DNA from 2 places in the Petrocella sp. genome. Region 2 is predicted to be linked to the other one. Evidence: predicted binding sites of a transcription regulator. Region 2 holds the regulator's gene; the other holds the start of a gene.
What was found. The regulator Rex, encoded in region 2, represses fermentation and respiration genes when NADH is low (regulators of the CRP and FNR family bind a similar motif). The targets are predictions, from matches to a motif close to ATTGTTAANTANTTAACAAT.
Positions count from the first base shown of each region.

Region 1: a site for Rex is predicted at 2,043-2,062, ahead of AC6F8J_RS13305 (NAD(P)H-dependent oxidoreductase subunit E). Genes of this name have one in related genera too.

Region 1 covers NZ_JCBCDA010000113.1:104,324-108,762, reverse strand. The annotation lists gene AC6F8J_RS13320 (response regulator) at 1-366, shown strand, start outside; gene AC6F8J_RS13315 (HD domain-containing phosphohydrolase) at 384-1,400, shown strand; gene AC6F8J_RS13310 (hypothetical protein) at 1,518-1,820, shown strand; gene AC6F8J_RS13305 (NAD(P)H-dependent oxidoreductase subunit E) at 2,229-2,735, shown strand; gene AC6F8J_RS13300 (NADH-ubiquinone oxidoreductase-F iron-sulfur binding region domain-containing protein) at 2,735-4,439, shown strand, end outside.
Region 2 covers NZ_JCBCDA010000066.1:3,938-8,376, forward strand. The annotation lists gene AC6F8J_RS07575 (NAD(P)H-hydrate dehydratase) at 1-790, opposite strand, end outside; gene acpS (holo-ACP synthase) at 771-1,157, opposite strand; gene AC6F8J_RS07585 (hypothetical protein) at 1,154-1,750, opposite strand; gene AC6F8J_RS07590 (redox-sensing transcriptional repressor Rex) at 1,931-2,563, opposite strand; gene AC6F8J_RS07595 (ATP-binding cassette domain-containing protein) at 2,734-4,439, shown strand, end outside.

The sequences.
Region 1 (4,439 bases), on a different contig from region 2:
TTTGAACTTATAGAGCGTATGATCAAAGATAACGCTTACCAAAAAAAAGATTATTATGATCAGCTTAAAGAACTGGAAGAGCTACTTTACTTGGTTTGTGATGAGATTCAAGAAGTACTTCTTGAGTTAAAGAAGGATAGTGTTTTAGAAGAGACGATGGAAGAAAATGCTTTCTATGAAAAATTACCATTATTAAATGAAATGCTAGAGGCTTATGATGTAAGAGCCAAAAAAATCTTTTTGGAAATGACACACAGTCTAAGAAAGCATTTTCCTAATCAGGACTTCAAAGATTTGACTGATCATATCAACAGTTATGAGTTTGAAGAAGCAAGTACAATAATTAAAGAAAAATTCAAGAGTTAAAGGCTAGGGTGAAGTATATGTATAAAAAGCAGACGGTCTTAATTGTGGATGACATACCGGATAGTATTGAAATCCTTGAAGGTGTCCTAAATGAAACCTACCATATTAAGGTGGCCAAAAGCGGTGCAATGGCGTTAAAAATCGCTGAAAAAACATCTCCGGATATTATTTTACTAGACATCGTCATGCCACATATGGATGGTTATGAAGTGTGTAAAAGATTAAAAAGTAATCCGGTTACTAAAGGCATTCCCGTTATATTTGTATCAGCTAAAGGAGACGCCTTTAATGAAGCAAGAGGTTTAGAAATTGGCGCCGTCGATTATATTACAAAGCCTATTAGTGCATCCATTGTATTATCTAGGATTAAGACACATTTGAGTCTATACAGTCAAAGCAAGGCCTTGGAATTTCAAGTTGCAGAAAAAACTAAGGAACTAACTGAAACACGAATTGAGATTATACGAAGGCTAGGAATGGCAGCTGAGTTTAGAGATAATGAAACCGGTATGCATATCTATCGTGTTAGTGAATTTTGCAAAACCATAGCGCTTCATTATGGATTTCCAGAAAGTGAAGCAGAGCTATTACGAAATGTATCTCCTATGCATGACATCGGCAAACTTGGAGTACCGGATTCAATTCTTCAGAAGCCGGGAAAATTAACAGAAGAAGAGTTTGAAATTGTTAAGAAACATACTATAATCGGTGCGACCATTATTGGTGACCATAAATCTGACTTGCTTAGAACCGCCAAAATTGTTGCCTTAGAGCATCACGAAAGATGGGACGGAAAAGGATATCCTAGAGGACTGGTAGGTATAGAGACCAATTTATTTGCGAGAATAACAGCATTAGCGGATGTTTTTGATGCCTTAACCAGCAAAAGACCTTATAAAGAAGCTTGGAAAACAGAAGAAGCCTTGATTTATATACGACAAGAATCTGGGAAACATTTTGATCCAAAGGTTGTAGAGGCATTTTTTAAAGGCATTGATCGTATTTACGAAATCCAGGATCGATATAAGGAGTAGGGTTGTGTATTTTTAAAGTACATAAGTATGTATAAGCTATGTACAATTTTATAGCGTCATGCTATAATGGCTGTATAAGAACAATATCCAATAAGTAAAGATTGAGAGGAGAAGAATATGGAAAAAAGACTAGAACTCTTGAGGAAAAAAAGTAGAATAGTATATGACATGAACTGTATTAAAAAGTACATGGAGGTAGGCGACTATGACTCAAGTCTTGAAAAAGCATGGGAAAAGTATCAGTTAAACCTGGACAAAGTTGAAACAGAGTTGAAGCTTTTGTCAAAACCATCCACCAAAGAACTTGAAGATCTTAAATTGGAGCGTTTAGCAAAAATTAAGGAATATGAAAGAAATATTGCATTGATCAAAGATCAATTAGAAGATATTGATGAAGAACTAAAAATACTTACCAATTAATATAAAGACGAGTAAGACAAGTAGTAACTTAGGCATCAACCTAGAGTTACTACTTTTTTTGATATTTTTATGACACAATAATAAGTTCTTTCTCTTGAGAAGTGAAGCAATAATCAAGCTTACCTAATAACTTCGGAAAATACAGTATAATAACTAAAAAATATGACATATATACAAAATGCATGACATATGCTATACTTATTAGAAGATAACTCTTTATTATCTGTTAATTAATTAACTTATAAGTTAATTAATTAACAGCATCATCTGATAGAACGCAACATCCGGTTGCATCAAAACCACTCGAACTTGACTGATCTAATGACATGCATAATGGACACAGATTAAACTAAAGCAGAGGTAAAGTGAGAATAATGGTTGAAAAGGCAATGAATGGAGGGCTAAATGATGATAGAAAAAACATGTAATTGTGAAGCGATGACAGAACAGGAGAAGTTAAAGTTTATTCAAGATGTAATAGAAGATTATGATCATGATCCCGGTAGTCTGATTCAGATTCTTCATGTGGCCCAGAATGTATACGGTTTTCTGCCCATAGAAGTCCAGGAACTAATTGCAGATCAATTAGACATACCCTTATCAAGAGTGTCTGGTGTGGTTAGCTTTTACAGTTTATTCACAACTGTACCAAAAGGCAAATACGTTATTAAAATTTGTTTAGGCACGGCTTGCTATGTTAGAGGTAGTAAAAGAGTTATAGAACGTCTTGAAAAAATACTAAAAATTAAGCTTGGAGAAACCACGGAAGATCTTAAGTATTCTTTGGAAATAACAAGATGTATGGGTGCTTGTGGATTAGCACCCGCCATGTCCATTAATGAAGAATTATATATGCAAGTGAATCCGGATAAGCTTCTGGATATATTAGAAAATCTGGAAGGTGGTGAAGCATAATGATAAAAACCTTTGAAGAGCTCAACAGAATCAAATTTAATCATAACAAGATGATCAAAGAGAAAGAAAGAATTATAAATGTATGCTTTGGAGCCGGTTGTATATCAGCAAAATGTGAAGCCATTTATCAGGCATTATTTGAAAGTCTTAATAGATTTGGTATTGAAGATAAGGTGAAGATTAATCAGACAGGATGCATTGGTGCCTGTGATTATGGTCCATCCCTGTATATTTTACCAGATGATATTTATTACTGTAAGCTGGTGCCACAGGATATTGAGAACATTGTTAAAACTCATTTGATAGGCAATCAAGTTGTAACAGAAAAATGTTATTATGATGAAACGCTGGACAAGACTTTTGAACACTTAAAAGACATACCTTTCTTTAGCAAACAGCAAAAAAGTGTCATGAAAAATTGTGGTGTTATGGATTACTATAGCTTAGAGGCGTATATTGGTAGCGACGGTTACCACAGCCTGTATAACATTATCAAAGAAAAAACACAGATGGAAGTTATTGATATCATTATGGCCTCGGGACTTAGAGGTAGAGGCGGTGGTGGTTACTTAACTGGACTAAAATGGGAAGCCGCATACAAATCAGTCAGTGATCAAAAGTATATAATATGTAATGCAGATGAAGGGGATCCAGGTGCCTTTATGGATCGATGCCTTTTAGAAGGTGACCCTCATACAATTATAGAAGGTATGGCCATAGGTGGTTATGCTATAGGTGCCAATACCGGTATTATCTATATTCGAGCAGAATATCCTTTGGCAGTAGAAAGACTGAAGGTGGCAATTAAGCAGGCAAGAAAGGAAGGCTTGCTTGGTGAACATATTTTCAGCAGTGATTTTTCATTTGATGTTGAAATAAGGACAGGAGCAGGTGCTTTTGTTTGTGGTGAAGAAACCGCACTGCTTCACTCTATAGAAGGCAAGAGAGGTGAACCCAGTCAGAAGCCTCCTTATCCTACAGATAAAGGTCTCTATGGCATGCCAACGGTTATCAATAACGTTGAAACTTTAGCCAATATACCCATGATAATGTTAAATGGTGTAGATTGGTTTAGACAATACGGTACAGAAAAAAGTAAAGGTACGAAAATATTTGCTGTTGCAGGTGCAATTAGAAATTCAGGTATGGTAGAGGTGCCGATGGGTGTGACTCTAGGTGATATCATCTTTGATATCTGCGGTGGATTGAAAAAAGATAAAAACTTCAAAGCAGCACAAACAGGTGGACCTTCCGGTGGGTGTTTAACTTGCGAGTCTCTAAATACACCGGTAGACTATGACTCACTTATAGAAAAAGGTGCCATCATGGGTTCGGGTGGCCTGATTATCATGGATGAAGATAACTGTATGGTGGATGTGGCTAAGTTTTTTATGGAGTTTGTTCAAGAAGAATCTTGTGGCAAATGTGTTCCATGTAGACTGGGCACGAAAAGAATGCTTGAGATTTTAGAACGTATCACGACAGGCGATGGCGTAGAAGGTGATATTGAAAAACTCATTGAACTGGGCGAGAGCATCAAAGTTTCAGCACTGTGTGGCTTGGGCCAGACAGCTCCGAATCCTGTTCTTAGTACCATTCATTATTTTAGAGAAGAATATGAAGCCCATATAAAAGAAAAGCGTTGTAGCGCAGGTGTTTGTATGGATTTATTCATATCGCCATGTCAAAATTCATGTCCGGCAG
Region 2 (4,439 bases):
CAGCCATATAAGCAGCACCCGACATATCTTTGGATCCTGCGATAATCAATACTTTCCCATATGTGAACTTGTGGCCATCGGTTTTTCTTGAGGGTAAGCGTCTTATCGTATCTTGATCAATGGTTTCGTATTCAAAAACAAAACCCTCCAACACTTTCTGCGGTATCCCTATGTCAACAACCTTGAGTCGTTCACTTGCTTTTGCACCTGGGTACAGGATATTGCCAAGTTTTGGTAAGGTGAATGTAACCGTCAAACTTGCCTTTACGCACGCGCCCATGATTTTTCCATTATCACTATTAACACCGGATGGTATATCTACACTAATGACATATGCCTTCTTTTTATTTATTCTCTCTATGACTTCTAGATAACCCTCAGAAACCTCACGATTGCAACCTGTACCAAAAATAGCATCCACAATAATATCACAGTTTTGAAATAAGTGATCTAATTTTTTTTCACTGCAAACTTCATACCAAAAAAGCCCGGTTTCAATATGAGCTAAACTATCGTACATAATTTTTGCATCATTTTTAAGATGTAAGGGATTGCCAACACCAAGAACTGTTACCTTTTCGCCCCTCTGAATCAAAATTCTGGCAATGGCAAAGCCATCTCCGCCATTATTGCCAACGCCACACACAACCAGTATTGACTTGCGATTTTTAGGGACCTCATCACACACAGCCATAGCTGCATGCTCCATTAAAACTATCCCAGGGATTGCATAATCTTTGATTGTTGTCTGATCCATCAGTGCCACTTGATTACTCTTTGCTACAATCATATTTCTCTCCCAATACAACAACGGAAACCATTGATTTCGTATGTGAAACTGTAATGTGCCATTTGTCGATTCCCATTTGCTTTTCCATCTCTTTTGCCTGTCCGTACAACTTAATATAGGGTCTTCCAAGTTCATTTCTTAATATTTCTACATCTTTTAGACCAAACTCTCTAAACCCTGTCCCAAAGACTTTGGTTACAGCTTCTTTGATAGAAAAATTTGCTGCAATGGTAGATGGGTTCATTTTTCTATCCCTAAATAGATTAAGTTCCGCTTTTGTAAAATATCTCATTAAAAATTTTGGCCTAGATACTGCTTTAAGGATTCGTTCTATTTCTATCATATCATTACCTATGCCAACAATCATTCTTCACCTCCGAAGTAATGTGCATCCAATTGTTCAATAACTTCTAAACCGGCTAAATCATGTATGAATTCATAAAGCCTTGTATTCTCTTCATCCAAATCTTCTTTTTTACCAACAAGTTCTTTGACTTTATCATGTATGGTCTGAATTTCAGATTCAAGTCTTCTTTTCTTTTCTTTATTATGTATCATACGCTCATAGAAAATAATCATGCTTTCTTTAAGCAAGGTTTGATTCACTTTTTCTATTTCATGAGGTAGTTCTTGTTTTCTCTTTTCATAGGCATCAAACTTACCATTAATCTCTTGAATATGCTTATGCTTTTTTTCCAGTTCCTTTGTGCCTTCTGCGTGCTTATCGTCAAAAGCAAGGGACATACCTGAAATGATGTCATCCATCATCTTTTTTTTCAAAGCTTTGTATGCTTTATATTCTGTATTAACCTTACCCTGTTCTTTTAATAGTTTGTTCAGTTGGCTTTCTAACGTTTTTATTTTATATGGTTTTTTACCGGTGAATAAACTATGCCAATTTTGATCAAGTACGACTATGTGTTCGGATTTCTTTATCTGTATGTGAGGTTTTTTATCCATCATGACAACTCCTAACATAGTATTTGATGGTTGCATTGTAGAATAGGAACGCTAAGATATTTGTAAAAAAAGATAGAAAAAATTCTAAGCTAAGTACCATCAGCTTCAAACCATTTCCTATCTCTTATTATAACTTGACTAAGTATTGAATATATTACAAGTATATTACATTTCAAACTATTACTCAGAATCCTTAATTCGATAAGACAAAGTCATCAGACTTTCTGATAAGTGAACATTTTCAACCACCACATCATAGTTATTAATCTGTAAATCAACAGGTGCAAAATTCCATATACCTCTAATACCCCATTCGCATAGATCATTGGCTATTGCAGGTGCTTTGGTTTTTGGGACGGTTAATATGGCTATATCAATGTTATTTTCAACAACAAACTCTTTAAGTTGATCCATATCTTGTACATCCATACCCCGAACAGATATTCCTACCAATCTTGGGTTGACATCAAAAAGTCCTTTTACAACAAAACCACGCTTTTCAAAATCTGTATAATTAGCTAAAGCCTGACCTAAATTACCGGAACCTATTATAATCACACTATAGTGATTCTCAAGCCCCAAAATCTTCGCAATCTCATTATACAGGTGACTTACATTATACCCATAACCTTGCTGACCAAACCCACCGAAATTATTTAAATCCTGACGGATTTGAGAAGCTGTAACATCCATACGTTGACTTAGTTCATTTGAGGAGATTCGAACGATATCATTCTCAAGTAGTTCTCCAAGATATCTATAATATCTAGGTAATCTTTTTATAACTGCTGTCGATATTCTCTTATCTGACATATCATGGCCCCCATTCTTCCGTATCTTAATACCATTATAGCTATTTGTTAAATAACTGTCAATTCTAATTAGTATATTGTTTATTTTGTACCTTACTTTCCTTTTTCTTTTCAATGGTTCTAATTAGTGGTATGATAATGTCGAAACACAGATAAAGAAAGGATACAATCATGATATTAAGTTGTAAAAATATTACTAAATCATTTATCGTAGATACCTTATTAAAGGATATTAATTTCATTATCAATGAAGGCGAAAAAGTAGCACTCATTGGAATCAACGGTGCCGGTAAAACCACGCTTTTCAGAATCCTTACCGGTGAACTTTTAGCTGATCGTGGTTCTGTCTATAAAGCTTCTGGTAAAACATTCGGCTATTTGAAGCAAAATGCATTATCCGATTCAAATCAGTCCCTTTACAAGACTGTTTACAATGCCAACGAGCAATTGGTTCATATAAAAAATGAACTTACCGATTTAGAAGAAAAAATTCATCTTCATGAAGGTGATCTTGATTTATTAGATAAACTTAATGAAGATTATGCTAAATTACGTCATCTTTTTGAATCCATTGATGGTTATCAATATGAAAGTCTAATCAAAGGTGTTTTAAAAGGTCTAGGTTTCTCACAAGACGACTTTGATCTTGAAGTGTCTAAACTATCCGGTGGTCAGAAGACAAGGCTGGCTCTTGCGAGAGAACTCATCTTAAATCCCGACTGTCTTATGTTAGATGAACCAACCAACCATCTAGATATGGATGCCATTCGCTGGCTAGAGGGATTCTTGCAATCCTATAAAGGTACCTTATTTATCATCTCTCATGATCGTTTTTTTCTTGATCAAATTGTAAATAAAACCATAGAGATTGAAATGGGTAAAGCCATTGAATACCAAGGCAATTTCTCTGATTTTATGAAAAAGAAGGCTCATATTAAAGAAATCCAAGCTAAACACTATGATCAACAACAAAAGACCATAAAGCAACAAGAAGATGTCATTAAGAAGTTACGTTCATTTAATCGAGAAAAGTCTGCTAAAAGAGCTGAAAGCCGTGAAAAACTATTAGAAAAAGTGGAACGTCTAGACCGACCTATGGAAGTTCAGGCTGATATGCATCTTCAATTAAAACCCCGTTATGAAAGCGGGCATGATGTTATGAAAGTCATAGACCTATGTAAATCTTTTGATCGTATAGAGCTTCTAGATCATATTCAGTTCGAAATAAAAAAAGGTGAGCATATTGCACTCATTGGTGATAACGGATCAGGTAAATCAACCCTTTTTAAAATCATCAATAAAGTTATGCAAGCCGATTCTGGTCAGATTCAGCTTGGTGCAAAAGTTAAAATAGGCTACTACGACCAAGAACATCAATTGTTAAACTCAGACAATACCTTAATTGAGGAAATATCTGACGCCTACCCTACACTCACGCAAGGAGAAATTCGTAACATCTTAGCTTCCTATCTTTTTAAGAGTGATGATGTTTTTAAGCATGTTTCAAAGCTAAGTGGTGGTGAAAAAGGACGCTTAACTTTAGTTAAACTCATGCTGAGTGAAGCCAATTTCCTGATTTTGGACGAGCCTACTAACCATTTGGATTTGATTTCAAAGAGTGTTCTAGAAAATGCGTTAATCGGTTATCAAGGTACGATCTTGTTTATATCTCACGATCGCTATTTTGTCAATCGTGTCGCCCATAAAGTCATGCATTTGTCCGAAAAAAAAATCAAAACCTATTTAGGTGATTATGATGAATTCTTAAGACAGCATGACATAAATGATTCAGAAGAAACAGCAATACTTTCAGAGATAACAACAGAAAACAAATCCAACTGGTTAGACGATAAAGCAAAAAAAACCGAAAGGCGAAG